DNA from 2 places in the Catenulispora sp. EB89 genome. Region 2 is predicted to be linked to the other one. Evidence: riboswitches for the same ligand, from Rfam matches in the RefSeq annotation. Region 2 holds a riboswitch; the other holds the start of a gene.
The links. Region 2 has a riboswitch for magnesium ahead of ABH920_RS10740 (NRAMP family divalent metal transporter). Riboswitches for the same ligand answer to the same signal wherever they lie in the genome.
Positions count from the first base shown of each region.

Region 1: another riboswitch for magnesium. It lies ahead of ABH920_RS32755 (NRAMP family divalent metal transporter); the one in region 2 lies ahead of ABH920_RS10740 (NRAMP family divalent metal transporter).

Region 1 is NZ_JBGCCU010000019.1:6,783-22,331, forward strand. It holds gene ABH920_RS32735 (DNA polymerase IV) at 1-1,059, shown strand, start outside; gene ligD (non-homologous end-joining DNA ligase) at 1,110-2,135, opposite strand; gene ABH920_RS32745 (ATP-dependent DNA ligase) at 2,132-3,277, opposite strand; gene ABH920_RS32750 (hypothetical protein) at 3,353-3,826, shown strand; M-box (ykoK) riboswitch at 4,403-4,579, shown strand; gene ABH920_RS32755 (NRAMP family divalent metal transporter) at 4,880-6,553, shown strand; gene ABH920_RS32760 (MgtC/SapB family protein) at 6,593-7,336, shown strand; gene ABH920_RS32765 (RraA family protein) at 7,459-8,076, opposite strand; gene ABH920_RS32770 (hypothetical protein) at 8,352-8,510, opposite strand; gene ABH920_RS32775 (NRAMP family divalent metal transporter) at 8,549-10,339, opposite strand; gene ABH920_RS32780 (hypothetical protein) at 10,418-10,561, opposite strand; gene ABH920_RS32785 (hypothetical protein) at 10,558-10,758, opposite strand; gene ABH920_RS32790 (ArsR/SmtB family transcription factor) at 11,121-11,507, shown strand; gene mgtA (magnesium-translocating P-type ATPase) at 11,553-14,360, shown strand; gene ABH920_RS32800 (DUF6519 domain-containing protein) at 14,379-15,549, opposite strand, start outside.
Region 2 is NZ_JBGCCU010000004.1:239,927-255,475, forward strand. It holds gene paaD (1,2-phenylacetyl-CoA epoxidase subunit PaaD) at 1-342, opposite strand, end outside; gene paaC (1,2-phenylacetyl-CoA epoxidase subunit PaaC) at 371-1,150, opposite strand; gene paaB (1,2-phenylacetyl-CoA epoxidase subunit PaaB) at 1,147-1,431, opposite strand; gene paaA (1,2-phenylacetyl-CoA epoxidase subunit PaaA) at 1,428-2,387, opposite strand; gene ABH920_RS10725 (nuclear transport factor 2 family protein) at 2,510-2,929, shown strand; gene map (type I methionyl aminopeptidase) at 2,995-3,762, opposite strand; gene ABH920_RS10735 (GNAT family N-acetyltransferase) at 3,759-4,298, opposite strand; M-box (ykoK) riboswitch at 4,561-4,729, shown strand; gene ABH920_RS10740 (NRAMP family divalent metal transporter) at 5,085-6,746, shown strand; gene ABH920_RS10745 (Na+/H+ antiporter) at 7,257-8,867, opposite strand; gene ABH920_RS10750 (hypothetical protein) at 8,920-9,588, opposite strand; gene ABH920_RS10755 (peptidoglycan-binding protein) at 9,719-10,849, opposite strand; gene ABH920_RS10760 (DUF5925 domain-containing protein) at 10,996-12,318, shown strand; gene ABH920_RS10765 (hypothetical protein) at 12,370-13,221, opposite strand; gene ABH920_RS10770 (SigE family RNA polymerase sigma factor) at 13,218-13,769, opposite strand; gene ABH920_RS10775 (nitric oxide synthase oxygenase) at 13,853-15,094, opposite strand; gene ABH920_RS10780 (DUF6295 family protein) at 15,186-15,500, shown strand; gene ABH920_RS10785 (GMC family oxidoreductase) at 15,511-15,549, shown strand, end outside.

The sequences.
Region 1 (15,549 bases), on a different contig from region 2:
CTGCGCGGCCGGCCCGTCGTGGTCGGCGGCCAGGGCGATCCGACGCGCCGCGGCGTGGTGGCCACCGCCTCCTACGAGGCCCGCGAGTTCGGCGTCCACTCCGGGATGCCGATGCGCACCGCCGCGAAGAAGTGCCCCGACTGCGTCTTCCTGCCCGCCGACCGCGCCGCCTACGAGAAGGTCTCCGAGCGCGTGATGGCCACGCTGCGCGAGTTCCCGGTCGTGGTCGAGGTGATGGGCTGGGACGAGGCGTTCGTCGGCGCGCGCACCGACGACCCCGAGGCGCTGGCCGCCGACATCCGCGAGGCCGTGCTCGGCGAGACGGGCCTGTCCTGTTCCGTGGGCATCGGCGACAACAGGCTGCGCGCCAAGACCGCCACCGGCTTCGCCAAACCGGCCGGCGTCTACCGGCTGACTCGGGAGAACTGGGCCGCCGTCATGAGCGGACGCTCCACCGACGCGCTGTGGGGCATCGGCTCGCGCACCGCCAAGAAGCTCGCCGAGATGAGCCTGCACACCGTCGCCGACCTGGCCCGCGCCGACCGCGCCACGCTCGCCGACCACTTCGGGCCCAAGATGGGGCCCTACTTCTGGCTGCTGGCCCAGGGCGCCGGCGACACCGAAGTGACCGGCACGCCGCACGTCGCCAAGGGACGCAGCCGCGAGGTCACGTTCCAGCAGAACATCGCCGACGCCGGGGAGCTGGCCGCGCAGGTGCGGCAGCTGGCCCGGCACGTCGCCGAGGACGTCGTGGCCGAGGAGCGGCCGGCGGCGCGCGTCGGGCTGAAGATCCGGTACGCGCCGTTCGTCACCAAGACGCGGAGCATCACGCTGCCCGCGCCGACGGCTGACGCCGCGGAGATCGAGCGCGCCGCGCTGGAGGTGTTCGCGCTGCTGGAGCTGGACCGGCCGGTGCGGCTGCTCGGGGTGCGGGTGGAGTTCCCGGACGTCGAGCCGGAGTCAGAGCCCGAGTCAGAACCGGAGCTGATTCCGGAGTTAAGACCGGAGTTAAAGACAGAAGCTGAAACCGTTGATGGCGCTCAGATCTCTGAATCCTGAGGCGGTTATGGAGCGTCGGCGGGACCCGAATCCGGGCTCGAATCCGACTCTTACTCCGGTTCTGAATCCGGCTCTGCGTGCTTCGCCCGGCTCGGCGCGACTCTCGGCGGCTCGTTCGGCTGCTTCGGATAGACCGGCGGCCACGGCGCGTCCATCAGCCCGTTCGCCATGTCCTGCCGCGACATCTCCAGCAACGGCTCCAACGACTGCGGCCGCACGTTGTACTCGGCCCACGGATCGCCGCGCTCGGCGACCCGGGCCGGCACCGTGGCGATGGTCAGCTCGTCGGGGACGACCGTCATCAGCTCGTCCCAGAAGATCGGCGTCGACACCTGCGCACCGACGCGCGGCCGGACGCACCACGCGCCGAACACCGTCTTGTGCGGCGCGTTCTGATTGAAGTCCACAAACACCCGCGCACCCCGCTCCTCCTTCCACCACTGGGCCGTGATCTGCTCCGGATACCGGCGCTCCATCTCGCGGGCCAGGGCGACGGCGGCCGCGCGGACCTCGTAGCCGTCCCAGCGGTGCTGGAGGCTGACGTAGATGTGCAGGCCGCGCGAGCCGGAGGTCTTCACGTACGCCTCGATGCCCAGCTCGGCCAGCAGCTCCCGGGTCAGCACCGCGGCCTGCCGGACCTCCGGGTAGCCGACGCCGGGGGAGGGGTCCAGGTCGATGCGCAGCTCGTCGGTGACGTCGGGGTCCGAGGCGCGGATCGGCCAGACGTGGAAGCCCAGGCAGCCCAGGTTCACGCCCCAGACGATGTGCGCCATGTTCGCCGCGACCAGGGCGTCGCTGGTGGTGCCGTTGGGCGTGGAGACCTCCATGGTGGTCAGCCACGGCGGCGCCGTCTTCGGGACGCGCTTCTGGAACCACGACTTGCCGCCCGCGCCGTCCGGGTAGCGCTCCAGGAGCAGGGGGCGGTCCTTCAGGGTGTTCATGATCGGGCCGGCGACGGCGAGGTAGTACTGGACGAGGTCCATTTTGGTCTCGCCACGCTTGCTGAAGTAGAGCTTGTCCGGGTGCGAGACCGGGACCTCGGTGTCGTCGATGTCGAGGACGGTTTCCTTGGTCATGCCTTCGGGCCCTCTGTGTTCTTCTCGCTCTTCGCCGGGTTGCCGAACACTTCGGCCAGCTCGGCCGGCGCCACCTGTTCGAGCTGTGCGTACGTGCACGACTCCGGCGTGCGGTCCGGACGGAAGCGGACCAGGCGGCCGCCGTGCCGGAAGCGTCCGGACAGCAGGTGCTCGTAGCGGACCTCGGCGACCAGCTCCGGCCGCAGCGGCTCCCAGGCCAGGTCCTTGTCGGCGGACCAGCGGCTGCGGGCGCCGGGCATGCGGCTGCCGGACTGTTGCTCGGCCTCGGCCCAGCCGCGCCAGGGGTGGCCGTCCAGGGCGTGCTCCCGCAGCGGCGCCAGCTCGCCGACCAGCTCGCGGCGGCGGGCCGCGGTGAAGCTGCTGGCGACGCCGACGTGGTGCAGGACGCCTTCGTCGTCGAACAGGCCCAGGAGCAGCGAGCCGACGCCTTCGCCGTCCTTGTGCCAGCGGAAGCCCGCGACGACGCAGTCCGCGGTGCGCTCGTGCTTCACCTTGACCATGACGCGCTTGTTCTGCTCGTACGGCAGGTCCAGGGGCTTGACCATGACGCCGTCGAAACCGGCGCCTTCGAAGCGGGTGAACCAGTCCTGCGCGACGTCGGGGTCTTCGGTGAGCGGGGTCAGGATCACGCGACTGTTGCTCGGCTTTTCTCCTGTGCCCTTGTCTTCTGCGCTCGTGTAAGTCTCGAGCGCGTCGACCAACGCACGCCGGCGCTCGCTGAACGGCTCGCCGCTCAGATCACGGTCACCGATCGCCAGCAGATCGAACGCCACGAAGCTGGCCGGCGTCTCGGCCGCGAGCTTGCGGACCCGCGAGGCGGCGGGGTGCAGGCGGTTCTGCAGCGTGTCGAAGTCCAGGCCGTCATCAGTGACCACGACGATCTCGCCATCCACCACGCAACGCTCGGGCAACGCCGCGAGCAGCAGCTCGACCAGCTCCGGGAAGTACCTGGTCAGCGGCCGATCGTTGCGGGACCCCAGCTCCACCTCGGCACCGTCCCGGAACACGACGCACCGAAAGCCGTCCCACTTCGGCTCGTAAGCCAACCCCACCGCGCGCGGCACATCCCGCGCAGCGGTGGCGAGCATCGGCCGCACCGGCGGCATGACCGGGAGATCCACGTTCCGACCGTAAAGCGAAGATCCACCCCCGGCACCCCGACCGCGGCGAACGGGCGGCGCAGCTACGATCACCCGATGCACAGCGACGACCTGCGCGACTTCTACGCCGAAAGCGCCCACCGCTGGAAGGTCGCCAACCGCGAGTTCCAAAAACGCACCCACGGCTGGCACTTCACCCTCGCCCCCGCGGCCCACGAGTGGGCCCAAGCCCACGCCGCCAGCGACCGCTGGCACTCCAGCGGCACCACCCTGATCGAACTGGCCGACGCCGCAGGCATGATCCACAAACCGGAACCAGGCCGCATCGCCGCCGCCTACTCCCACCGCGACTCCAGAACCGAAATGACGACGGAGGAAGGCTTCGGCTTCTGGCCGACGGCCGCCGAGGCGCTGGTCGTCCACGCCGGCCACGCGATCCCCCTAGCCGCGCTCGAACCCCCAGCAACCCGAGGCGACGGCACGGCGCCCCTGGCGCTGCTGCGACTGGTGGTCGACTCGTTCGCGACGGTGAGCGTGTTCAGCGATCCGCCAGGCGCTCGGCGAGGATAACAGGCTCTATACTTCCGACGGCAGGACCGCGCTGATCTCGCTGCGCACCTGCCGGGCCTGCCACCTGCAGCGCCCCCGCGCCCCGGGCACGCTCCCTGCCGCCCGCGCCCCGCTCGCGGTGTGCTTGAGCGCCGGGCCTTAGCCGCCCACTCCATGCCGCACTGCTCGGCACTCGCACGCGTTGCCCGCCCCTGCCGCCCGCGCCCCGTTCGCGGCCGGCCCAGTTCACCGATTTCGCCCGTTGCCAGCGGCCAGGCTGCGTCGCCCGGGTAGCGCTCGCCTTGTGTTCGTTGCGCCACGCCGGCCCCGCGCCGTGCCTGCTCGCGCGCCCCGGCATCGCTGATCTAGCTCGCCGCGCACCTGCCTGGCCTCGCCACCGCACCGTTCTCGTCCCGTGCTCGCCGCACCACGCCAGCCCCGCGCCGGCCCGGGCCCTGGCGCCGCTGATCTCGCCGCTGCGCGCCGGCCCGCCTCCGTCACCTGCACCGCCCCGCGGCCGGCCCCCTCCCGCCCCACCCACCTCATTCGCTCGATTAGGCAAATGAGCAATGGTCCGATAACATTACTCCCGTCAAGAAGGCACCTCGTTAGGTGAGGCGTCTGCACCGGACACAAGCCACTGATCTCACGACGTCGAGAGACGCCCAAGGTCAGGACAGGTCTCCTCGGCTTAAGGGGTGACCCGAAGTGGCTACCGGCCAATGGTCGGGATACGCCGGGCAGTGCCAAAGCTCTTACGAGAGGGAGTGCCTCCGCCGCTTCGTTCGGGCACGTTTCGTGCCCGGAATCCGGTGTGCGCTCCCGCGGTGATCGCGGTCCGGGTGGATTCCTGGGACCCCGGCGGGTGGAGGTGAGTGGCGTGGATAGTCCGAGTAGTAGTAGCACCTACCGGCTGCCGGTTGTGGCTGGCCGACTGTGCTCCACGTTGCTCTTCGATCCGTCTGACGCGCAGCAGCTCTGACCTCTTCGTTACTTCACCGCCCACCCGCCGTGGGCTCCTGTCTGCTGCCGTCTCCTGCATGCCCGCCGAGCGGGCTGGGAGGGGTGAACCACATGACCACCGCACTGCTGGAGCGCTCGAACGCCGCAGCCGCCACCACCGCCGCCACCACCGCAGTCCTCGACGACGCCCACGTCGGCGACATCAAGGGTGCGTTCGGCACCATCAAGCTCGGCGACCACGGGGCCCGCCGCGGCCTGTCGACGAAGATGAAGACGCTGCTCGCGATCGTCGGTCCCGGCCTGATTGTGATGATCGGGGACAACGACGCCGGCGCCTTCGCCACGTACGGCCAGGCCGGTCACGACTACGGCACGAAGCTCCTGTGGACGCTGCTGCTCCTCGTCCCCGTTCTGTACGTCAACCAGGAGATGGTCCTGCGCCTCGGCGCCGTCACCGGCGTCGGCCACGCGCGCCTCATCTTCGAGCGCTTCGGCAAGTTCTGGGGCGCCTTCTCCGTCATCGACCTGTTCCTGCTCAATGCCCTGACTCTGGTCACCGAATTCATCGGCATCACCCTGGCCACCGGTTACCTCGGCCTGCCGAAGGTCCCGTCGGTGATCCTTGCCGCCCTGGTCATCGTCGCCGCCGCCTCCACCGGCTCCTTCCGCCGGTTCGAGCGCCTGGCGCTCGTCTTCTGCCTCGGTTCCCTGCTGCTGATCCCGATCTCGCTGATGGCGCACCCGGCTGTGGGCACCATGGCGCACGACTTCGTGCGGCCCTCCTTCCCCGGCGGTGCCGGCGGGGTGGCGCCGCTGATGCTGCTGATCATCGGCATCGTCGGGACGACGGTCGCGCCCTGGCAGCTCTTCTTCCAGCAGAGCTACGTCATCGACAAGCGCATCACCCCGCGCTTCATGAAGTACGAGAAGGCCGACCTGTGGATCGGCATCGTGGTCGTGGTGATCGGCGGGGCGGCGATCATGGGCCTGGGCGCCGTCGCCTTCGCAGCCAAGGGCTCGCCGGACTTCACCGACGCCGGCTCGCTGGCCACCGCGCTGCAGAACTACGGCGGCCGCGCGCTCGGTGACATGTTCGCCGTCGCGTTGCTGGACGCCTCCGTCATCGGCGCCTTCGCCGTCTCGCTGTCCACCGCCTACGCCATCGGCGACGTCTTCAAGATCAACCACTCGCTGCACCGCGGCGTGAAGCAGGCCAAGGGCTTCTACGCGGTCTACGCCGGCGTCATCGGTCTGGCCGCGACCATCGTCCTGACCGCCTCGGCGCACGTCCTCGGCGTGCTCACCACCGGCGTCCAGGCCCTGGCCGGCGTGCTGCTGCCCAGCGCGACCGTCTTCCTGCTTCTGCTGTGCGTCGACAAGGAAGTCCTCGGGCCCTGGGTCAACTCCAAGAAGACCACCCTGTTCACCTCGACCGTCATCGGCGTCCTGATCGCGCTGTCGATGGTCCTGACCGCCTCGGTCATCTGGCCGAACATCAGCGCCGGCCAGATCGACCAGATCCTCGTCGGCTGCGCGGCCGGCGGCCTGGCCGCCGCCACGTTCCTGGGCGTCAAGGCTCTGCGGGCTCGGCGCGCGCCGGACTTCGTCGCCGAGTTCGTCGACCGCTCCGGCCGCGACGAGTGGCGGACGCCGCCGCTGGACCAGCTCGGCCGGCTGACGTTCTCCAGGACCCGCCGCTACTCCATGGGCGCGCTGCGGCTGTACCTGCTGGTCTCGATGGTCATGTGCGTGTGGAAGCTCGTCGAGATGATGCTCGGCCACTGACCGGCCGACCGTTCCCAGCGCCACCATAAGGAGGCGAACATGCAGAACCTGACCACTTGGGAGTTCATCGCGCGGCTGGCGGTCGGGCTCGGATGCGGCGCCGCGATCGGCGTGGAGCGGCAACTGCGGGCCCGGATGGCCGGTCTGCGCACCAACGCGCTGGTGGCCGTGGGTGCGACCCTGTTCGTGCTGTACTCGGACATCAACGGCTCGGAGAACAGTACGCAGGTCGCCGCGTACGTGGTCTCCGGCATCGGCTTCCTCGGCGGCGGCGTGATCCTGCGCGACGGGTTCAACGTCCGCGGCCTGAACACCGCCGCGACACTGTGGTGCTCGGCCGCGGTCGGGGTCATGGCGGCCTCCGGCCACCTGGCCTTCGCGGCCATCGGCACGGCCACGGTCCTGCTGGTCCACCTGCTCGGCCGCCCGGCCGGCCGGCTGTTCGACCGGCACAACGCGGTCGAGGAGGACGAGGACCTGCAGCCCTTCCGCCTGCACCTGACCTGCAAGGCCAAGTCCGAGTCGCACATCAGGGCACTGCTGGTGGCGGACACCACCGGCGGCCACGTGATCCTGCGCGGCCTGGACACCACCCGGGACGACGGCGCCGACGCCACCCGGCTCACCGCGCACCTGCTGCTGGACGGCGACGCCGCCAGCCGGCTGGAGCAGCTGGTGGGGCGGCTGTCGCTGGAGCCGGGGATCCACGCGGTGCACTGGCACAAGGACGACGCCGACTTCGACGCGCTGACGCGGGGTCCGCGGCCGGATCCGGACGAGTGAGGACGTGTGAGGACGAGTGAGACCGCGTGAGGGGGCGGCGCCGACGCCGACCCACCGACGAGAAAGGCCCGCAGCACTGATCCACTGATCAGTGCTGCGGGCTTTCGTCTTCAGTGGAGCGATCAGCCCCCGAACCCGCCATCGGCCAGAATCGCGTCGATCCGAGCCCGATGCGCCCGCTCCCACTCGTCCAGCGTCTCGGCCTCGTCCTTGGCCAGCTTGGCCCGCGCCGCCGCGAACGCCTCGTCCCGCCGCCCGGCCGGCACTACGACCACGCCGTCCTCGTCGGCGACCACGATGTCCCCGGCGCCGACCGTCACACCCCCGCACCGCACCGCCACGTTGTGCTCCCCGACGACCGCTTTCGTCCCCGGGATCGGCACCACCCCGCGCCCGAACACCGGGAACGCCGCCTCGCGCGCCTCGCCGACATCGCGGATCACGCCGTCCACGACCAGCCCGGCCACCCCGTGGCGCTGCGCCACCGCCATCACGTTCCCGCCGGCCACCGCGTACTCCACGTCGCCGCCGGTGTCCACGACGATGACCGAGCCCGGCGCGGCGCGGTAGATGGCCGCGTGCACCATCAGGTTGTCCCCGGGCGGGCAGCGGACGGTGAAGGCCGGTCCGGCCAGGCGTCCGGACGTCCCGGTCAGCGACCGGATGCCGAGGTCCATGACGTGCTCGCGGCTCAGCACGTCGGCCAGGGTGGTGGTGGGTACGTCGGCGAAGGTGTCCATGATCCTGTGATCGTAAAGGATGCGACGGCGCAACGAGCCGCTCACCGCGGCGGCCGACGACGCCGGCTCCGGCCGCGCCGCCCGGCGACCACCGCGGAGCCGACGAGCGCGACAACGATCACCAGGTATATGACGGCGCCTACGGCAGGGTGCCCATCGGCGGTGTGGGGCAGTGCGGTGAACATCAGGGTCCTCTTCCTCGCTGGGCACGTACGCCGATAGCCGCTCCGGATCGGACTACGCGTCCGATCCGGACCGGCTGTGGTGCGGGATTCTCAACGGGCCGCGGCCCGTTTGGCCGCGGTCTTGGGAAGTGCCGGGCCCTCCAGCGCGGCCAGGACCGTGCTGTCCAGAACCGCGCTGTCCAGAACCGAGCGCGTCATCCGGCGCCGCATTCGCCCGATCTTGAAGAGCATCAGCACGTCAGCCCCCATGTCAGCCCCTGTGTCGGCCCCATATCAGCCCCCTCATGTCAGTTTCCCCCGTGGAACACCGCGTAGCACACGAGAACCACGGCGATCAGCAGATACGCGCGCAGCGTCAACAGCCCGGCCTTGCGCAGCGGCGAGAAGACCGGCCGTGCCAAGCTGTCCAGCTGCGGCGTCCGCCACTCGGCGCGATCGGCGTTCAGCAGCGCCTTGCGCTCGGTCCGCGACAGCGGCGTGTTGTCGATCGCGCTGACCTGCTCGGTGTCGATGCCGTCGAAGGCCTCGGCCGCCTGTGCCAGCGCCGCCTTGCGCGCGCTGCGCCTGGTCACCGCCGCGATGACCGCGCCGCCGACGACGCCGACCCCGGCGCCGACCGCGAACCCGGTCTCGTACTGCGCGGCCGTGATCGAGTGGAAGAACGTCGCGGCGGTCAGCGCCAGCGACAGCAGCACCAGCGACCAGACGATCGCCCCGGCCGCGATGTTCTGCCGGACCGTGTTCACCCACGGCCCGAGCACCGGCTTGTCGTTGCACAGCAGCACCAGGAACACCGTCGCCGAGGGCAGCAGCACGCCGGCCAGCGCCTGGACCCACTGCGTGATCAGGCCCTGGGTGTGCGCGTTCGAGGACAGCATGATGGTCGCCGAGATGCCGATCAGCACCGCGTAGCCGGCGTAGAACAACTTCGCCTCGGACACCTTCCAGTGCAGCGAGTGGCGCCGGTGGAAGGTGTCGCCGAGGGTGTAGGTGGTGGCCAGCGAGACCGCGTTCGCGCCGATCAGCGAGGCGTCCAGCAGGACGATGGCGAACAGTGCGCCCAGCGCGTGCGAGCCGTGCGTCTTCAGGCCCTCGGCCACGCCGCTGGCGTCGGAGAACTGGCCGGCCAGGTCCGTGTTCTTGAAGACGAACGCCGAGGTGGCCATGATCGCGACCGCGCCGATCATCACCACCGCGACGCCGATCCACAGGTCGGCCTTCTCGTACTTCATCCAGCGCGGCGTGATGCGCTTGTCGACGACGTTCGACTGCTGGAAGAACAGCTGCCACGGCGCGACCGTCGTCCCGACGATGGACACGATCAGCAACAGCAGCGTGGAGTCCAGGCCGCCGGGGAACTGCGGGATCAGGCCCTTGGCGGACTCCGCAGCGTTGGGGTGCGCCATCAGCGCCATCGGGACCATGACGATGTTGATCGCGATCAGCCCGAACAGGAAGCGTTCCCAGCGTCGGAAGGAGCCGCTGGCCACCACGGCGAACAGCAGCACGGCGGCCAGCGGGACCGACACCTTCTGCGGGACGCCGAAGTAGTTCAGCGCCAGCGCCACGCCGATGAACTCGGTGACGATGGTCAGGGAGTTCACCAGGAACAGGTCGCCGACGCTGAAGGCGCCCCAGAACCTGCCGAAGCGCTGGAAGATCAGGCGCGCGTGGCCGACGCCGGAGACCGCGCCGAGGCGGACGACCATCTCCTGGTTGACGTACAGGACCGGGATCAGCAGGGCCAGGGTCCAGACCAGCTTCATGCCGTAGTTCTGGCCGGCGTTGGAGTAGGTCGCCACGCCGCCGGCGTCGTTGTCGCCGACCATGACGATCAGGCCGGGGCCCATGATGACCAGGAGTGTGCGCAGCTTCTGCCACCAGGTTCTGCGGGCTTCGCAGTCGTCCTGGCGGATGCGGCCGAGGGCGCCGACGATGTCGCCGACGTGGGCGGAGTCCAGGGTGGCGCCGGAGTTGGTGTCGGAGTTGGTGCGAGAGTCGGTGTGGGAGTCAGTGCGGGAGTCGGCGCCCGAGTTGGCGCCGGGCGGACCCTCGGAGCGCGGGGTGTCGATGGACATGATTCCTCCAGTGCACGGGGTTACGAGGACGTGGTGGCATGGCGCCGGGGCGAGCCCCGGCGCCGGTCTCGGGGTGTGTCAGGGTGCGATGAAAGCCGAGTAGCGGCGTGCCGGATCGGGCTGCGGTGTGCGGTCGGCGGGGTGGCCGGCGGCGTGGTCCGGGATCACCGGCTTCGGCGTGCGCTTGCGCAGGTGTGCGGCGAGCCAGGCGGTGCTCTTCATGCCGCCGCCTCCTGCGTGCTCACGGCCTTCACCGCGATGGACACCAGCACCGGCACGACCGGCGCCAGGCCGGCCAGCTCGGCGGCGCCGATCAGCGCCGGGGCCAGCAGCGGACGCAGCGCGCGGGCCACGGCGGCCAGGTCGACGTCCGCGGCGACGGCCTCGGGGACGCCGGAGATGGTCAGGGTCAACGACATGGCGGTACCTCCGTCGGGGTGCCCGTATCAGGGCATGGATGACCGACCCGCGGAGGCGGCGGGGGGAGTGCTAGGCGCCGGTGCGCGGCGCGGCCGCCTCGGGGTGGGAGGGCGTGCGGGGACTGGGGTCGGGACTGTGACTGTGGCCATCGCCCATGCCACTCACCTCCCCGGGTCCGGCGCGACGCGGCGCATGTCGCACCCTCACCGACCGTGGGGTGCCGCTTCGAAGTAGACACCCGGGGCGCTCGAATAGTCAAGCGATTGCGCAAACGTTTGAGTGGATCTCCGGCCGTCGGGCACAATGGACGCTACCGATCCGGGCCCCGGCCCGGGATACAGCACAGATGCGAGGAGGTGACATGCGCCGCAGACAGGAGTCCCGCACCGAGGACGACGCCGTCCCCGACGACGGGGCGCCGAGTCCCAGGCTCCTTCAGGACGCGGCCGCCACCTTCGGCATGCTGGCCGCGACCACCCGGCTGCACATCGTGTGGCTGCTGGCCCGGGCCGAGCAGGACGTGACGGCGCTGGCCGAAGCGACCGGCAGCAACGTGGCCGCGGTGAGCCAGCACCTGGCCAAGCTGAAGCTGGCCGGCCTGGTCAGCGCGCGCCGCGAGGGCCGCCGCCAGGTCTACGTCGTGGACGACCCGCACGTCGTCGCGATCGTCCGGCAGATGCTGGACCACCACGCCGAACTGGCCGGCGAGTCGATCCCCGCCATCCGGAGGTCCGCCAGGCCGGCCTAGCCACCGCGCGCGGTTCCCCGCCGCACGACCGGAGAACGAACCGCCATGACGCTCCTGTCCCCGTTCCGCGGCCCCACCGCAGCCCCGGCGGCGGCCCTGACGGAACGCAGCGCCGAGCTGGCGGCATGCGGCGGACAGCCGGTCCTGCAAGTCCTGCGCGGCCTCGACAGCGGACTGCGCGGCCTGACAGAAGCCGAGGCCGCCGCACGCCTGGAACGCGACGGCGAGAACGACCTCAGCCGCCCCGAACGCACCACAGCACGGGGCCTGGCAGCAGCATTCCGCGCCCCGTTCCTCCTGGTCCTGACCGTCCTGGACGCGGTCTTCGCCCTCAGCGGCGACCTCGGCGGCGTCCTGGCCATCACGGCGATGATCGCCATAGCGGCACTGATGCGCTTCTGGCAGGAGCAACGCTCACGCCGCACAGTCGACGCACTGCGAGCGCTGGTCCTGACGACCGCCACCGTGGTCCGCCGCGCCGACGACACCAGCGAGCCGATCACGCGCGAGCTCCCCTTCGACCAACTGGTGGTCGGCGACGTGGTGCGCCTCAGCGCCGGCGACCTGATCCCGGCGGACCTGCGGCTGCTGCGCTCGAAGGACCTGTTCCTGGACCAGGGTCTGCTGTCCGGCGAGTCGATGCCGGTGGGGAAGCACGCGGAGTTGTCGGGGACGGCCGGCGCCGCGGGTGCGGCTGCCCGCGGTCATGCCTTCGGCCGCGCGACTCTGCGCCTGGTCGACGCCGCCGACTCGCCCGATGCCGCCCCGGCCGACTCCCGCGCCTCCGCCGGCAGCCCCGTTCGCGACCCGGTTGCCCCGTGCGAGCTTCCCGCGACCCCCGCCTCCGACCACCCCGCCCTCTGCCTCGCCGGCACACACGTCCTCTCCGGCACCGCCACGGCGGTCGTCATCGCCACCGGCGCCCGGACCTACCTCGCCGACCTCGGGCGCGAGTTGGAGCGCGAGCGGCCGGCCGGGGCCTTCGACCGGGGTGTCGCGTCGGTCAGCTGGATGCTGCTGCGCTTCATGCTCGTGCTGGCGCCGCTGGTCTTCGTGGTCAGCGGTGTGGCTTCCGGCAGCTGGCATCGGGCCTTCCTGTTCTCGGTCGCGGTCGCCGTCGGGATCACGCCCGAGATGCTGCCGGTCGTCGTGACCACCACGCTGGCGCGCGGCGCGGTCGCGATGGCGCGGCGCCGGGTCGTCGTCAAGCGGCTGCCGGCGATTCAGGACCTCGGCGCGATGGACGTGCTCTGCGTCGACAAGACCGGCACCCTCACCGAGGGCGCGCCCGCTCTCGACCGCTACACCGACGCCTGGGGCCGCGCCGATGTCGCCGTCCTCGACTACGCCGCCCTCAACAGCCTCTTCCAGGCCGGCTGGCGCAATCCCCTCGACGAGGCCGTCGTCGCGCACGCCGAAGCCCACCCCGAAGCCCTCGCGCTGCCCGACCCCGCCTGGGAAAAGGTCGACGAGATCCCCTTCGACTTCAGCCGCCGCCGCATGAGCGTGGTCGTCGCCGCGACGGACGGCGGCTTCGAACCCGACCACCTCATCGTCACCAAGGGCTCCGTCGAGGAAGTCGTCGACTGCTGTACCTCAGTCCTCGACGACGGCCGCGCCGTCCCCCTCGACCCCGACCTGCGCGCCCGCATCGACAAGGTCGCCGCCGCCGACCGCGACGCCGGCCTGCGGCTGCTCGCGGTCGCCGTCCGCACCGTCCCGACGAAAGGCGCGCGGCCGAGCCCCTACACCGTCGCCGACGAATCCGGCCTCACCCTCGTCGGCCTGCTCGGCTTCACCGACCCCGCCAAGGACTCGGCCGTCGCGGCCCTCAAAGAGCTCGCCGACCGCGGCGTCCAGGTCAAGGTCATCACCGGTGACGAGCCCTCTGCCGCGGCGCGCGTCTGCCGCGAGGTCGGCATAGCCCCCGGCGCCGTCGTCGACGGCCGCACGCTGGCCACCCTCGACGACGCCGCCCTGACCGCCCTCGCGGCCGGCACCACCGTCTTCGCCAAGACCGACCCTCTGGCCAAGGCCCGCATCGTCGAGGCCCTGCGCCGTGCCGGCCACACCGTCGGCTACCTCGGCGACGGCGTCAACGACGCCCCGGCCCTGCACGCCGCCGACGTCGGCCTCACCGCCCCGGACGCCACCGACCTGGCCCGCGAGACCGCCGACGTCATCCTCCTGGACAAGGACCTCACCGTCCTGGCCGCCGGCGTGGAGGAGGGCCGCCGCACCTTCGCCAACTCCCTGAAGTACATCCGCGCCGCTACCAGCTCCAACTTCGGCAACGTCCTGTCGGTGACGGCCGCCGCGGCCTTCCTGCCGTTCCTGCCGATGCTCCCGATCCAGCTCCTGGTCCAGAACCTGCTCTACGACCTGTCCCAGCTGGCGCTGCCCTGGGACGCCGTCGACGACGAGGAGATCACCGAGCCTCGCCGCTGGGACAGCAGGGCCCTGCGACGCTTCGTGGTCCGCGTCGGCCCGCTCAGCTCGCTGTTCGACCTCGCCACCTGGGCCGTCCTGTGGTGGGTGCTGGCCGCCGGCGACTCCCGCGTGTCCCTGTTCCAGACCGGCTGGTTCGTCGAGGGCCTGCTGTCCCAGGTGCTCGCGGTCCACATCATCAGGACCCGAAGACTCCCGTTCGTCTCCTCGCGCGCCAGCCGCCCGGTGCTCTACGCGACCGGCGCGGCGATGCTCGCCGGCCTCGTCCTGCCGTTCAGCATGCTGGCCGGCAGCATGGGGATGAGCACGCTGCCGGCCCTGTACTTCGCCTTCCTGACGCTGATCCTGCTCGGCTACTGCGCCCTGCTCCAGGCCGCGAAGCTCACGTTCAGCGGCGCTGAATAAGCCAATTGAACAGAAGTCCTAACTCTCAGCCTTTGACGGCTCCGCAGCCTTCGACGACTCCGAAGCCGCCAACGTCTCCGGCCCGACCGCCAACGGCCCGAACACCATCCGCAGATCAGTGTTCTGACCCTGCTCCCGACCGCTCAAATACGCCAGCGGCGCGTAGTGCCAAGCGGGCCCGTCCGGCGCCTCCAGCAACGGATTCCCCGTCGCGTCCGTCGGCCACAGCACGTCACCGGTCGCGATCCGCGCCGGCACCGTCCAGTAGTCCCCGGTCCGGTAGCTGCCGCCGGGCTGGAAGTACACCTGGACCCCGTTCTCCAGATCCAGCCACACCCCCTCCTTGATCTCGACCGCCCCGTGGACCAGCCGCGGCGCCCCGCGCCCGGCCGGCGCCGTCTGGTCCCAGCGCCGCAGGTACGGGTGCCGCGTCGGGTCGGAGCCGACGTTGTTCGCCGGCGCCCCCGACAGCAGCACCCGGCGCCCCGGGATGTCGATCTCGTCGACCTGCACCAACGGCAGCGGCTTGCCGTGCGCCAGGTAGGAGTCGTCGACGATCTCGACCCAGTCCCCGACGTCCAGCGCCAGCTTGTCGTCGCGCCCCAGCGAGTCCAGCGTCACCCACTGGTCGGCCAGCGCGGTGATGCCGAACACCACCGACCCGTTCTCCCGCGACCACACGAACGTCGGCGCCGACAACGCCGAGCGCATCGCCACGCTGCTGCCGGTGTTCGTCTCCGGCAGCTGCCCGCCGTCGTGGATCTCCACGCGGTACAGCTGGTTCTCCCGGCCCCGGTAGGCCGCGTCGGGGGAGGACAGGCACGGATCGTTCTCCACCCGCGCCGGCACCTTCGCCCGCGCCGCGAGCGCGTCCCCGGCAGTGGCCTGATTCTCCGCCCACGTGGTGAACGCCGCACGCACCGACTTCGCATCGGTCGCGTCCACGCCGACCTCCGCCGCCGAGGCCGCCAGCACCTGCCACGACACTTTCGCGCGCGCCGCGGTGTCCGGCATCGCGGCGCCCAGCGCGACCTCGCGCATCGACGGATCCTCCACCGCCGCGACCAGCCGCTCGTACATCTTCAGGTACACCACGAACGGGAAGTCCGGCAGCCGGTCGTCCGGGTTCTCCGGATCCCGGAAGGCATCCGGCTGGTCGTAGTAGCTCCACGTCGTAGGACCGCTGCCG
Region 2 (15,549 bases):
GTGCTCGGCGAGCTTGCGGCGGCCGGCGGCGCTGATCCAGTCGGTGCTCCAGGGGGGTGACATCGCGGTGCGTGTGCGCACCTCGATCTCGGAGGCACCGGACTCGCGGAGGCGGTTCGCGACCGCTGTGCGGACGTCGGTAGCGATGACTTCGGTGGCCGGGCAGCCCACGAACGTCGGGGTGATGCGCACCTCGACCGCGCCGTCGTCCGCGAGCGAGACGCCGCGGATGATGCCGAGGTCGCCGAGGGTCACCACCGGGAGTTCCGGGTCGGGGACCGCCGATGCGGCGGCTTCCAGCGCCGCCAGGTCGAGCGCCATGCGCTGCTCGACAATCGCCATCTTCGCCACCTCCGTCGTCTTCTCGCGTCTACCAGCTAGCCCCGGGGTACTGCCGGTGCAGCGCCTGCATCTCGCCCAGCAGCAGCCCGAATCCCTCGCTGTGCCGTCCGGTGCGCCCGCCGTGCGGCTGCCAGCCGTCGGCCGGCATCGTCAGGGTCGCGGCTTCGACCACGCCGGCGACCGAGGCCTCCCACGCGGGCCGCAGCGTGCGCGGGTCGACCGCGACGCCGGATTCCACCAGCGCGGAGGCGATCGGATCCGCGAAGAACAGTTCCGCCGTGTACGGCCAGAGCTGCTCCAGTCCGGTCTGCATGCGGCGGTGACTCTCCTCGGTTCCGTCGCCGAGGCGCAGCGTCCACTGCACGGCGTGGTCGCGGTGGTAGGCGACCTCCTTCACCGCCTTCGCCGCGAGCGCGGAGAGTTCCGGGTCCGTCGAATCGCACAGGGCCGCGTACAGCTCGCTCTGGTACGTCGCGAAGTACAGCTGCCGCGCGATGGTCGCCGCGAAGTCGCCGTTGGGCTGCTCCACCAGCAGCACGTTGCGGAACTCCCGCTCCGTGCGCAGGAACGCCAGGTCGTCCTCAGAACGCCCTGCGCCCTCTAGAGAGCCCGCATACGTGAGCAGCGTCCGCGCCTGTCCCAAGAGGTCCAGCGCGAGGTTCGCCAGGGCGACGTCCTCCTCCAGCTCCGGAGAATGCGCGCACCACTCCGACAGCCGGTGCGACAGGATCAGCGCGTCGTCGCCCAACTGGAGCGCGTACTGCGCAACCGGCGCAGAGGACTCAGAGGGCTCTGTAGAGGTAGTCACAGGTTCTTCACGCCTTCCGGAACCCGGTAGAACGTCGGATGCCGATAGACCTTGTCCGCAGCCGGGTCGAAGAAGGGCTCCTTCTCGTCCGGCGAGGAAGCGGAGATCGCAGCCGCCGGGGCGACCCAAATGGAGACCCCCTCGCCGCGCCGCGTATAGAGATCTCGCGCATTGCGCAGCGCCATCTCCGCGTCCGAGGCGTGCACGCTCCCGACGTGCTGATGCGACAGCCCACGCCGCCCGCGGATGAAGACCTCCCACAGAGGCAGACCGCTACTCACGCCGCCACGTCCCTCTCACTGTCACTGTGCTTGGCCGCATAGGCCATAGCCGCCTGCCGAACCCACTCGCCGTCCTCGTGCGCCTGCACCCGCGCCGCGACGCGCTGCCGGTTGCACGGCCCGTTGCCGGCCAGGATCTCCTGGAACTCCGTCCAGTCGATCACGCCGAAGTCGTAGTGCCCCCGCTCCTCGTTCCACCGCAGGTCCGGGTCCGGGATGGTGAGCCCCAGCGCCTCGGCCTGCGGGACGCTGATGTCGACGAAGCGCTGCCGCAGGTCGTCGTTGGAGTGCCGCTTGATGCGCCAGGCCATGGACTGCGCGGAGTGCGAGGACTCGGCGTCCGGCGGGCCGAACATCATCAGCGACGGCCACCACCAGCGGTCCAGCGCGTCCTGCGCCATGGCGTGCTGCTCGGGCGTGCCGTGCGCCAGGTCGTTGAGCAGCTCGAAGCCCTGCCGCTGGTGGAAGGACTCCTCCTTGCAGATGCGCACCATGGCCCGCGCGTAGGGACCGTAGGAGCAGCGCTGGAGCGGGATCTGGTTGATGATCGCCGCGCCGTCCACCAGCCAGCCGACGGCGCCGATGTCGGCCCAGGTCAGCGTGGGGTAGTTGAAGATCGAGGAGTACTTCTGACGCCCGTTGTGCAGCGCGTCGAGCAGGTCGGCGCGGTCCACGCCGAGCGTCTCGGCGGCCGCGTAGAGGTAGAGCCCGTGCCCGGCCTCGTCCTGCACCTTCGCCAGCAGGATCGCCTTGCGCCGCAGCGAGGGGGCGCGCGTGATCCAGTTGCCCTCCGGCTGCATCCCGATGATCTCGGAGTGCGCGTGCTGCGCGATCTGGCGCACGAGCGTCTTGCGGTACGCCTCCGGCATCCAGTCCCGCGGCTCGATCCGCTCGTCGGCGGCGATCAGCCCGTCGAAGCGCTCCTGCAGCGCCGACGTGTCCAGCGGCTCCGTCACGGCATCCACCTCTCAACCGACCGAACGTTCGGTTCCATGGTCCCGCCGGGATGGCGGCGGTGTCAACAAGGAGACGGCGAAATCATCGGGAACGCCGCACGTCCCGCTGTGATGATGGGCCCATGTCCCGAACGCCGCAGCAGATCTTCCAGAGCTACATCTACGCCGGCACCATGACCCGGAACCCCGACGCCCTCGCCGAGAACTTCACGGAGGACGGCGTCTACGAGGCCCCGCTCGTGCCCGCCGGCGCCACGTTCCCCAGGAGGCTGGAAGGTCGCGAGCAGATCCGCAGCGGAATGGCGGCCTACTACGAGCAACTGCCGAAAGACGGCCGCTCCCCCAATTTCGAGAAGTCCGGATTCGTCCTGCACACCACCGCGGATCCCGACGTGTTCATCGTCGAGATCGACACGGCCTTCGACGCCGACGAAGAAACAAATGAGGCGGACACGGTCGTCTCCCTCGTGCAGATCTTCCGCATCCGCGACGACAAGATCGCGCAGTTGCGCGACTACTTCGCACCCGACCTGGTGAGCTGAAAAACAAAAGAAAATCGGCGCCGACAAAGCCGGCACCGACCAGAAAAAACCACAAAAACAAAAAATCAATCCACCCGGGTAAGCACCCGAGCCCCATCCTCGGTAATCGCGATCGTGTGCTCCGAATGCGACCCGCGCGACCCGTCCTGGAACCGCAGGGTCCAGCCGTCCGGGTCCGTGAAGATCTCGTTCGACGTCGCCGACCACCACGGCTCCAGCGCCAGCGTCAGCCCCGGCCGCAGCACCAGCCCGCGGCCCGGGCGGCCGGCGTTCGCGACGTGCGGGTCCTCGTGCATCGTGTGCCCGAGGCCGTGACCGCCGAACTGCATGTTGACCGGGTACCCGTACTCCGTCGCGACCGCCTGGATCGCCGCCGAGACGTCACCCAGCTTGGCGCCCGGGAGCGCGGCGGCGATGCCCGCCTCCAGCGCGACGCCGGTCGACTCCACCAGGCGGACGTCCTCCGGGCGCGGCGTGCCGACGATCACCGTGCGGGCCGAGTCCGCGACCCAGCCGTCGATCGAGACCGCGAAGTCCAGGGTCAGCACGTCGCTGTCGCGCAGCGTGTACTTGTGCGGCAGACCGTGCAGGACCGCGTCGTTCACCGACAGGCAGATGACATTGCGGAACGGCCCGCGCCCGAACGAGGGCGCGTAGTCCCAGTAGCACGACACCGCGCCGCGCTCCTTGATCCGGCGCCGCGCGCGCTGCTCCAGGTCCATCAGGTTCACGCCGGGGCGGGCCAGCTCGGCGAGTTCGGCCAGCGTCTCGCCCACGAACCGGCCGGTGACCGCCATCTTCTCGATCTCCTGCGGCGTCTTCAGCTCGATCACCGGGTCTTCTCCGTCCGTTCGGGATCCTCGTCCACCGTCTGCCCCGGCGCACCCTGCGCGCGCCAGCGCTGCTCGCCCTCGTCGTCCAGCTCGCCGGTCGGCGCCAGGCCGATCCGCTCGGCCACCCGGGCCGAGGCCGTGTGCCCAGGATGGATGTTCGCGCCGATCTCCGCCACGCCGCGCTCCCGCAGCCACGCCACCAGCGCCGACGCCGCCTCGACCGCGTACCCGCGGCCCTGCCACGCCGCGCCCACGACCCAGGCCACGTCCGCGTGCCGGCCGCCGTCGGCCACCGTCGCCTGCACGGTGCCGACCGCCACGCCGTCCTCGGCGCGGCGCGCGATCCAGTTCACCCACTCCTGCGAACCGTCCGGAGAACGCCCTATGGCCAAGCGCGCGTAACGCGCCTGCAGAGCTTCCAAGGTTGGCGGCTCTCCGCCGATGAACGTATAGAGCTCCGGGGCGCCGAGCACCCCGACCATCTCCTCAGCGTCGGATTCCGTTAAGGGTTTCAGCACCAGACGTGCTGTCGTCATCGGCTCGCTAAACACCCTTGCATGCTATGCGCGGTATCCGATGTCACCGATCCAGCGGCAGTCCCGCTGTTTGTAATAATCCCCGGACGACTCCGGCGGCCCTGACATCGACCGCGATCGTGCCAGGCCACAACAGACCACACCCTGATACCCGCAAACGTTTCGACCCCTCGTTCCGGTTGCCGCCGTATCCATATCGTTACCCACCTGTGACGAGGTGAGTTGACAGTCCCACAGCGCTAGAGGATGCTTTGTTTCCGTTAGGACACCTCGTTCGGTGAGGCGTCTTCACGGACAAAGGCCACTGATCCCATCGGTCGAGAGACCCTCCGGATCAGGACAGATCTCCTCGGATTAAGGGGTGATCCCAAGTGGCTGCGCAGCTGACGCTACGCCGTGAAGTGCCGAAGCTCTGACGAGAGAGGTGGCCGGGACTCGTGTTGGCCTTGCCGTGATTCGGCGGGGCGATCGGGACCCTCCCGGGCTGACCTCCCGAGGTGTCGAGTAGGACCGGTCCGCCCGCTTCGGGCGGAACCGCGCGAGACACAGGCGCCGCGGCGCCGCGGCGGGCAGGGAGGTGGTAGCGATGAAACCTGGTAGTAGGTCGGGCCACGATCGGCCCCGCATCGCGCACGACCCAGCCCACCGCCCTTCCCTCGGCGCGCGTTAACCGCATCAGTTCCCTGCCACCACCCGGCCGCACCGGGGCTCCGGCCCCACCGCTGCCGGCGGGGTGGACGCGTGCCTCCCGACCAGCCGCTCCTACTCGGCAGCAGGGGGTGTTCCATGACCACGGCCACACTGAACAGCGAAGCCCGCGACACGCACCGCCACGGCGCAGTCCTAGACGACGCGCACGTCGGCGACATCAAGGGTGCGTTCGGCACCATCAAGCTCGGCGACCACGACACCCGTCCGGGCCTGTCGGCCAAGCTCAAGACCCTGCTGGCGATCGTCGGCCCCGGGCTGATCGTGATGGTCGGCGACAACGACGCCGGCGCCTTCGCCACCTACGGCCAGGCCGGCCACGACTTCGGCACCAAGCTGCTGTGGACGCTGTTGCTGCTGGTCCCGGTCCTGTACGTGAACCAGGAGATGGTGCTGCGCCTCGGCGCCGTCACCGGCGTCGGCCACGCGCGCCTGATCTTCGAGCGCTTCGGCAAGTTCTGGGGCGCGTTCAGCGTCATCGACCTGTTCATCCTCAACGCCCTGACACTGGTCACCGAGTTCATCGGCATCACGCTGGCGACCAGCTACCTCGGGCTGCCGAAGGTACCCTCCGTCGTCATGGCGGCGCTGATCATCGTGGCGGCCGCGATGAGCGGCTCGTTCCAGCGCTTCGAGCGGATCGCGCTGACCCTGTGCGTGGGCTCGCTGCTGCTGATCCCGATCTCGATCATGGCGCACCCGAGCGCGGGCGCGATGACGCACGGCTTCATCACCCCGGTGCTCCCCGGCGGCTCGGGCCAGATGGCCACCGTGATGCTGGTGGTGATCGGCATCGTCGGCACCACCGTCGCACCCTGGCAGCTGTTCTTCCAGCAGAGCTACGTCATCGACAAGCGCATCACCCCCCGCTTCATGAAGTACGAGAAGGCCGACCTGGGCCTCGGCATCGTCGTGGTCGTGGTCGGCGCGGCGGCCACCATCGGCCTGGGCGCGGTGGCGGCGGCGCACCTGGCCGGCTCGTTCACCGACGCCACCGACGTGGCCCGCGGCCTCACGGTCTACGGCGGCCGGGTCCTCGGCGACATGTTCGCCGTGGCGCTGCTGGACGCCTCGATCATCGGCGCCTTCGCAGTCTCCCTGTCCACCGCCTACGCGATGGGCGACTGCCTGAAGATCAACCACTCACTGCACCGCGGCGTGAAGCAGGCCAAGGGCTTCTACGCGGTCTACGCCGGGATCATCGCCTTCGCCGCGGTGATCGTGCTGGTGGCCAGCGACCACGTGCAGGGCGTGCTGACCGTCGGCGTGCAGGCCCTGGCCGGCGTACTGCTGCCCTCGGCGTCGGTGTACCTGCTGCTGCTGTGCGTCGACAAGGAAGTCCTCGGACCCTGGGTCAACAACCGCAAGACCACGGTCTTCACCGGCACGGTGATCGCGGTCCTGGTGGCGCTGTCCCTGGTGCTGACCGGCTCGGTGCTGGACCAGAACATCACCGCCGGGCAGATCGAGGCGATCCTCGGCGGATGCGGGGTCGTCACGCTGGGCTTCGGCGCTTGGATGGCTGTCAAGGCCCTGCGGGCACGGCGGGCCCCGGACTACGTCGCCGAGTTCATCGACCGCTCGGGCCGGGACGAGTGGCGGACGCCGCCGCTGGACCAGCTCGGCCAGGTCCGGTTCTCGGCCGGCACCCGGGTCGGGCTGACCGTGCTGCGGGCCTACCTCGCGGTGGCGACGGTGCTGGTGGCGGTCAAGCTGGTCTCGATGATGCTCGGGCACTGACTTTCCCCCAGACCCGGAGACTCCCGAAAGACAGACAGCAAGGCGCTGGGCGAAGCGATCGCCCGGCGCCTTGTGGTTGCAGCCCGCGACTTCCCGCGCTCCCCGACGACTCCTTTTCAGAGCTACGAAAAAACATGGGCGTGTTGTTCCCGCGGGTCACTCGGTTGGCGCAGCGCTTCGGCTCCGGCTCGGGCTTCGGGTCCGGCTCCGGACTTCGGACTTCGGCTTCGGCTCCGGACTTCGGCTCCGGACTTCGGCTTCGGGCTCGGCTTTGGGCTTGGCCCCGGGCTCGGCTTCGGCTTCGGGCTCAGCTTCGGGCTCGGCTTCGGGCTCGGCTTTGAGCTCGGTTGCGGGCTCGGCTCGGCCTTGGGCTCGGCCCCGGGCTCGGTTCGGCTTTGGACTCGGCCCCGGGCTCGGCTTCGGCTTCGGGCTCGGTTGCGGGCTCGGCTTTGGACTCGGCCCCGGGCTCGGCTTCGGACTCGGTTGCGGACTCGGCTCCGGCTGCCGAACCTACCGCCGCTCCATGTACGCCTCTTCGAGGTCCAGCTGGTGCAGCACCCGCCGGTACACGTCGTCGTTGATCTCCCGCAGGTCCCGCAGGTGCTCGATGGCTGCGCGCTCGGCGTCCAGCATCGACCGTCGCGCGTCCTCGACCGCCGCCGCGCTCGCGCTTGGGCCGCCGGAAGCGACCTGCATCGCGTACTTCTTCGCCTTGTCGCCGCGCCATCGGGCCTGGTCGCGCATGCGGTCCACGGCCGGGTCGGGGAGTGTGGCCTCCAGCTCGTCCAGGCGCGCCAGGCCGGCGGTGGCCGCCGTTCCCATTGCGCTGCAGTAGGCGAACGCGTCCTCCTTCACCTCGTCCGTGGCCTCGACGCCGAGGCGGCGGATCAGCGGTGGCAGGGTCAGGCCTTGGACGATGAGCGTTGCCAGCACCACGAACAGCGTCAGGAACTGGACCAGTTCGCGGTCCGGAAGCGGTCCGCCGTGGTTGTCGGTCAACGGGATCGCGGCCGCCGCGGCCAGTGAGACCACGCCGCGCATGCCGGCCCAGCCGACCACGAACAGGATCCTCGGCGTGCGGGTCTGGGGTGGTGGAGGCGCGAGTGGCGCGTTGCGGCGCAGGTGCCGGACCAGGAAGCCGCCGATGTAGCCGAACGTGTAGACCCCGCCGAACCGTGCCAGCACCACGATCGTGAAGGCCGCCATGCCATAGCCGATCAGCTGCCAGGCCCCCCAGTTGTCCACGTCGCGCAGGATCGGGATCAGCTGGAGGCCGATCAGGGCGAAGACCGTGGCTTCCAGGATCTCGACGATCACGTCCCACAGCGCGGTGTCCAACATCCGTGTCGCGTATCCCGCGCGGACCCGGCGATGTCCGAGGTACAGACCGAGGATGACGACGCCCATGACGCCCGAGACGTGCACCGCCTCGGCCGTGATGTAGACGACGAACGGCAATATCAGCGAGATCGCGCTCTCGGCGCGCGGATCCCGCATCCGGAAGCGGATCGGGTCCCACACCATCGCCACCACCGCGCCGATCACGATGCCCCCGGCGGCGGAGAGCACGAAGCGCCCGACCGCGTCGAAGACCGTGACGGTCTCCCCCACCGCGGCGGCCAGCGCGATGCGGAACGCGGTCAGCGCGGTGGCGTCGTTGAACAGCCCCTCGCCGACCAGCACGTCGACGGTCCGGCGCGGCAGTCCCAAGCGTTTCGCAATGGAGATCGCCGCGACGGTATCGGGTGGCCCGAGCACCGCCCCCAGCACGAACGCCACCGGCAGCGGCATCCCCGGGATCAGCCAGTGCATTGCGAACCCGGTGAGCAGTGTGGTGACCAGCACCATCGCCACCGACAGGATCAGCACCGCCGACCAGTTCTCGCGCAGCGACGGCACCGACGTCTCCACCGCCGCCTGGTACAGCAGCGGGGGCAGCAGGATCATCAGCACGAACTCGGGCTCGAGGTCGTAGTCCGGGATGAACGGGGCGATCGACACCAGCAGTCCGACGACGACCAGCACGAGCGGACCGCTGAGGTCGAAACGCCGGGCGAGCGCGGACACCACGACGGAGAAGAACGGGACGCCCAGCAGGAAAAGGAGGTGTTGAGCCGTCATGACACCTGATCATCCCATGACAGACGGGTCGAACGGCGCGCCCGCGGACGGATCACCCGCGAGCCGTGCGCCACACCTCCTCCGGAAGGGCCTCGGCGAGCGCCACCAACATGTTGAGACAGGTCTCCACCCAGTGCGGCTTCACGTTGCCCTTGCCCCAGGTCAGCAACCTGGTTCCCTCGATCCGCCAGGAGAAGTCCGGCCAGGAGGCGATCAGCCGCAGCACCTTCGGGTCCAGGATGTCGGCGGCCAGCTGATGACTCGTCGTGGTGACCTGGTAGCGCTGGTCGAAGGCGGGATCGCCGCGGACGAACTCCGGCGCGCCGGCCAGGACGCCGGGACCGATCTGCTTGTTCTCCCGCGACGCGCGCGCCACGACTTCCAGCGCGGGCAACGGCGCGGGCAGGTCGTCGACGCAGGCCGCCCAGTAGTGGTGGGTGTCGTCGCCGTCGCTGCCCGGGGTCTTGTATTCGTAGTCGATCACGAGGATCGAGCGGCCGTCGTGCCGGCCGCGCAAGACGATCCGCGCGACGCGGCCGTGCCCGGAGGCGAACGGCCGGCCGCCGAACGTGCCCGGCAGCTGCCGGTCGTTCGTCGCCAGATCCCAGCGCTTGACGGCGGCCATCGCGACCAGCGCGCGCCGGCGCCGGACGTTGGCGGCGATCCCGGCAGCCATGATGACCGCCAGGAAACCTATGAAGATCAGCAGAGGCACACCCACGGGGTCATGCCTACCATCGCGGCGCGGATGCCGTCACCCGCGCGGCACAACGGTTTCCCCATCGCCACGAGGCTTCCCCACCGATCAGCGCGCGCCGTCGCGGACGATCAGCGAGCGCCGTCGCGGACGCTCAGCGCGTGCCGTTGCAGTAGTACGCGGTCCCGTTGAAGTACTGGTTGTCCCAGAAGTACAGGTCCGCCCACGTCTGCGGACCGGCGACGCCGTCCACGGCCAGCTTCGGGTAGGGCGGGTTGCCGCCGGGCGAGTGCACGGTCGGGGAGTTGTTGCAGCCCTGGAACGCGGTCATCGCCGACTGCGTGTCCGCGCCCCACGAACCGTCGATCACCAGCGGCTTGATGCCCAGCTCGGACTTCTTGAGCAGGCACTGGAGTTCCTTGACCGCGTTGACGTTGCCCGAGCCCTCCTTGATGGTGGGCATCTGCGAGGCTGGCAGGTCCAGGTACGTGCAGTCGCTGGACGGCGCGGCCGCGGTGCTCGGCTTCGGCGGCGCGGCCGTCGGGGCCGGAGCGCTCGACTTGGGCGTGCTGGGCGCCGGGTTCGACGGCGCCGGGGCTCCGTGCGTCGAGGTCGCGGGGCTGCCCGGGTGGGAGGTGGTCGGGTGCCCGCCGGGGGTCGTGGTGGTACCGCCGCTGGAGCTGGAGGTGGAGTTCTGGCCCGGCTGGCCGCCGGTCGTGGCGCCGGAGGCCGCGGACGAGGAGGTCGGGGAGCCTTGAAGATTCGCGCCCTGCGCGCCGTTGCTCGACGGGCCCGCGGCCATGCTGTCGCCGTCGGGCTTGCCGCCGCCGTTGGCGACGACCGCCGAGCCGTCGCCGCCGCCGCTGGAGCTGCCGGTCACCGAGGCCCCGGCGCCGGCCAGGGAGGTCTTGTCGTGCTTCGAGGTGTCGCGGCTCAGGTAGGCCACCGTGCCGCCGATGCCGACCACGGCCACCACGGCCAGGGCCGAGACGAGCAGGGTCCTGCGGTTGCGGCCGGGGCCGTCGCGACCGCCGTCACCAGGACCGTAGCCGTTGGGACCGTAGCCGCCGGGTCCCTCGGGGCCGCCGGACAGCGGCATCCCGTACGGGGACATCATCGACGGCGGCGCAGGTTGCCCGGGGTCCTGCGGCGACGACGACTGGGGGGCGAGATACGGCGGTTGCGCCGATTCCGGTCCCGGCCCGAACGGCGGCTGCGCGCCGCCGGCGGGGCCGGACGGTGACTGGGGCGTCCCCCAAGGTGAGTGGTGATCGGGCGAGCTCATGGTCGGTCATCGTATCTTCGGCGCCTCCGGGACCGGTCCCCGGCTCGGCAAAGTGCGGGTAAAACCACCCTCGCGGCACGCCCATCACGCATGAACCTCGACAAACGTGTTGTGGCCGGACGTCCCGGGGCGGGATCATCGAGGACATGACGCTGCCCCGCCAGCGCCCTCAGGGGCCTGCCACGCGACCGGCCCCCGTCCCCGACGACAAGACCAAGGAGACACCGGGCAAGGAGACTCCGGGCAAGGAGACACCGGCGAAGGAGACACCGACCCAGGACAAGCACCCGGCGACCGACAAGCGCCCGGCGCACGACCCCGGGGACCGGCTGCCCTTCCGGGTGACGATCGACGACTCCGACACCCCCTACGACGTCGTGGACGCGCTGCTGCTCACGCCGTTCACCACCGGCGTCCAGCCGCACGCCCGGCACGCCCGCCTGGACGCGCTGCGCGAGGACGCGACGCTGGTCCCGGCCGAGGGCGAGGTCCTGCGCTCGGTGGTGGAGGACAAGCGCGAGTCCTGCCTGACCGCCGGCCCCGGCTGGACCGCGCGCTCGGTGCGCTGGTCCAGCGGCGGCGGCGAGGTCACGGTGGTCGCCGAGACCCCGGAGCTGGCCACCAAGATCCTCGACCAGGCCACCGACGGCGTGGCGGCCGAGGAGGAGCCGGAGGAGGAGAAGGTCTCCGTCGGCTTCTGGTACGCCGCGCCGCAGCGCGGCCCCTACCGCACGGTGCGGACCATCACGGCCGAGCCGTGGGAGGCCGTCCGCAAGAACTACTCGGCCTCGGCCGCCACCGCGATGGACAAGCTGATGGCGGTCCGCCGCACCGAGGCCGCCGGCCGCATGATCCTGCTGCACGGCGCCCCGGGCACCGGCAAGACCACGGCCCTGCGCACCCTGGCGCGCGAGTGGCGCGACTGGTGCCAGGTCGACTACGTCCTGGACCCCGACGCGCTGTTCTCCTCCCCCGGCTACCTCATGGAGGTGGCGATGGGCGTGGAGTACCACGGGCACGGCGAGGACGAGGAGAACCGCCGCCGCTGGCGCCTGCTGCTGCTCGAGGACTGCGACGAGCTGATCCGCGGCGAGGCCAAGGCCACCAGCGGCCAGGCCCTGTCCCGGCTGCTGAACCTCACCGACGGCCTGCTCGGCCAGGGCCGCGACGTGCTGGTCGCGATCACCACGAACGAGAACCTGGCCAGCCTGCACCCGGCGGTGATAAGGCCGGGGCGCTGCCTGGCGCAGATCGAGGTCGGCCCGCTCCCCCGCACCGAGGCGCTGGCCTGGCTGGAGCGCGAGGGAACCGACCCGGCGCGGGTCACCGCGGCGCGCCTGGGGCGCGGCGGGGGCGGCGGCGGGACCGCGATCGGCGGGCTGACGCTGGCCGAGCTGATCGCGGCGCGGGATGGGAGCGAGCCGGTGGCGTCCAGCGGGGACGACACGGGGACGGGGTTGTACCTGTAGGGCTGTGGGCGGCTGTAGGCGCCGCCGGCCGCCCGCCAGTCGTCCTCGCCGCTAGCCGCCCGAGCTGCTCGGCGAGGACGCCGCCGTGAAGTTCCACTCCCGCCCCACGAACACCTTCCCGTCGTAGCCGTAGTGCGCTTCCAGCAGCGGCACGACGGTGCCGGGGTCGGAGGTGTAGATCGTGATCGTGCCGTCGTTCTCCAGCGCGGTGCCGAAGGTCACGCCCCGGCTCTTCCAGTAGGCCGTGTCCTGGTCCATCCGGTGCCCCAGGAACCACTGCTCGGAAGCGTCCAGGACGCTGTCGCGGAACACCACGGTGAACGGGTACGCGGCCTGGATCGCGTCGTGTTCCAGCGTCGGGTCGATGCCCGGCTTGCGATAGACGAGGATCGGGTTGTTATCGGAGATGAGAAGGACTCCCATGTAGGAGTTGTCGTGGCCGTCCTGCAGCACGTTGGCCACGCGGTCGGCGGCCTGCTGCTTCGGCGAGTTGGTCCAGGGCGGGACGACCAGCGTCGTCGAGGGCTGCGACGGTGGCGGTGGCACGGGGCGCGAGGTCGGCGACGACGGGAGCGGCGGCGGGGACGTCGAGGACGTCCCGGCCGCGGCGACGGCGTTGCCGACGTCGGCGGTGACGGGCTTGTGACCGCCCCACCCGGCCAGCGGCGCCACCGCCAGCACGCAGCCCGCGACCACGGCGATCGCCCCGACACCGCCGAACGTCCGGGCCCGCGCGCGCCGGCGTGCCGCACTGGCCAGCGCGCGGTCGCCGAGCGCCACGGTGGTGGGGAATTCGGGCAGTGCGGACGCGAGCAGGTTGCGGACCAGTTCGTGCTCGGACACGGCGTGCTCGTCGTCTTCGGCCAGGTCGCGCTCGTCCTCGAAGTCGTTCTCAGAAGTCATACCGAGACCTCCTGGGCTCGCTGGGTTCGGGACATCCGGGTGCGCAGGGTGGCGAGTGCCTTCGAGCTCTGACTCTTCACGGTGCCGTTGCTGCAGCCCAGCATCGCCGCGGTCTCGGCCTCGGACATGTCGAGGTAGTAGCGCAGCATGACGACGGCGCGTTGCCGCGGGGGCAGGGAGCGGAGCGCGGCGGCGAGCTCGGAGCGGTCGTCCACGGCCTCGTATCCCCCGTCGGACGTCAGGACCCCGTTCGCCGGCTCCCACGACGACGCGCGCCCCGCCGTCATCCCGGGCAGGTGGCCCGAGGGCACCTCGCCGTGCCACTTCCGGCGCCACCACGACGTGGCGGTGGTGACCATGGTCTTGCGCAGGTAGGCCTCGACCGCGCCGTCCCGGGCCAGCCGCTCCCACCGCGGCAGCACCTTGACCAGGGCCGTCTGCAGCAGGTCCTCGGCCAGATGCGCGTCTCCGGTCAGGAGCCACGCGGCGCGCAGGAGAGTTGACTGGCGCGCCGCGAGGAACTCCCGGAAACCGTCCGGTTCTCGCACCTTCGCCCCCCGTCGTTGTGGGCGCCCGGGCGGGCGCCATCCCTGCTAACGCGGCGGGGCTGGGGCGGGGTTGCCCGGTTCTCTCAGGTGCTGTGCCGGACGAAGTTCGGCCGGACGTCCGCCTCGTCGTAGTACCGGTGGAACACCGCCGTGGCTCCGCCGGACAAGGGTGGCACGATCCACGACCACTCCGCCGGGCAGACCCGTCCGGCGTGTTCCTCCTTGGCCACGTGTTTCAGGAACCGGTGTGCCTCGGTGTGGTGGTCGGCCATCGTGACACCGGCTTGTTCGTAGGAGTGGAGTACGGCGACGTTCAGCTCGACCAGGGCCCGGTCGCGCCAGAGCGTGCGGTCGGACGTGGTGTCCAGGCCGAGGTTGGCCGCGACGGTCGGGAGCAGGTCGTAGCGGTCGGCGTCGGCGAGGTTGCGGGAGCCGATCTCGGTGCCCATGTACCAGCCGTTGAACGGCGCGCAGGAGTAGTGCAGGCCGCCGACTTCCAGGCACATGTCGCTGATCACGGGCAGGGCGTGCCAGCGGATGCCGAGATCGGCGAACCAGGGGTGGCGGGGGTGGGAGAGCGGGACTTCGAGGACGCAGTCCTGCGGGAGTACGTGGACATAGGGACGGTAGCCCTCGGCTTCGATGACCAGCGGGAGGATGTCGAAGGCGGTGCCGTGGCCGTACCAGCCGAGGGCTCGGACGCTGTCGGTCAGAGCGATGTTGCGCGGGTCCCCGAGGGTGCTGGGCCGTGTGCCGGGTTGTGTACCGGGTTGCGTGCCGAGTTGCGTACCGGGCTGCGTGCCGGGCCGTGCGCGCGCCGGCGGCAGCGTCGTGCCGTCCGCCGGCGGGACGCCGTCGTCGACGCGGTACCCGGCGTAGCGGATGAGCTGTTCGTTGCGGATGCGCGGGCCGGGGCGGTCCGGGCGGTCCGGCGCGAAAACCGTGATGGTGGGCCGGATGCGGCCGTCGTTCGTGGCTTCGCGCAGGTGGCCCACGCACTCCTCGGCGATTCGCAGGGGCCTGTCGGCCGCACGCCGGTCGCGCAGCCTGAGGGACTGCCAGTAGAGGCGGCCGATGCAGCGGGAGGAGTTGCGCCACGCCACTCGGGCGCCGTATTCGAGTTCGGCGAAGGTGTGGTCGTACGTCGCCTCGGCGCGGATCGCGGCGGCCACGGCGCGGCGGCGGGCGGGGAGTTCGGCGGTGCGGTCCAGTTCGGTGTAGCACTGGTGCAGGAAGCGGTCGGCCTCTTCGGAAAGCTCTTCGATGCTGGCTAGGCTGGATAATCGGTCGCCAGGGCACTTCTGGCGTATCGCATGACGGAACACGGGGATCCCCTCCGCTCGGCAGGCGAATGCAGAGCGTCATCGTATGTCTACAACTGGTGTGCGTACTACCGATTGCGAGGATCCGGCTCCGATGTGTACCTATCAGACGTTCAAGCTGGCGGTTGCGGGCAGCGCCAAGGGGACTCCCGGGTGGATCCGCGTCACCGAGGCGAGCGTGTACTACGACCATCCGGTGCACGCCATGGACGAGCACACGCTGAACATCGACCTGCGCAATCCCGAGCGCGGACCGTCGGCGCGGATCGCGGTGGAGCTGACCGCGCAGGCGGCTTACGACCTGGCGCAAGCCATTCTCACGGCGTTGGAGAGCGTGCCGGAGGGCATGCTCCCGGCGGGCGTGCGCGTGGGGCGTGCGGGACTACTCACGGAGTCGTCGCAGGTCTAACGTCATAGACATGGCCACCGACGACGCACGAATCGATACTGGCAGTGTC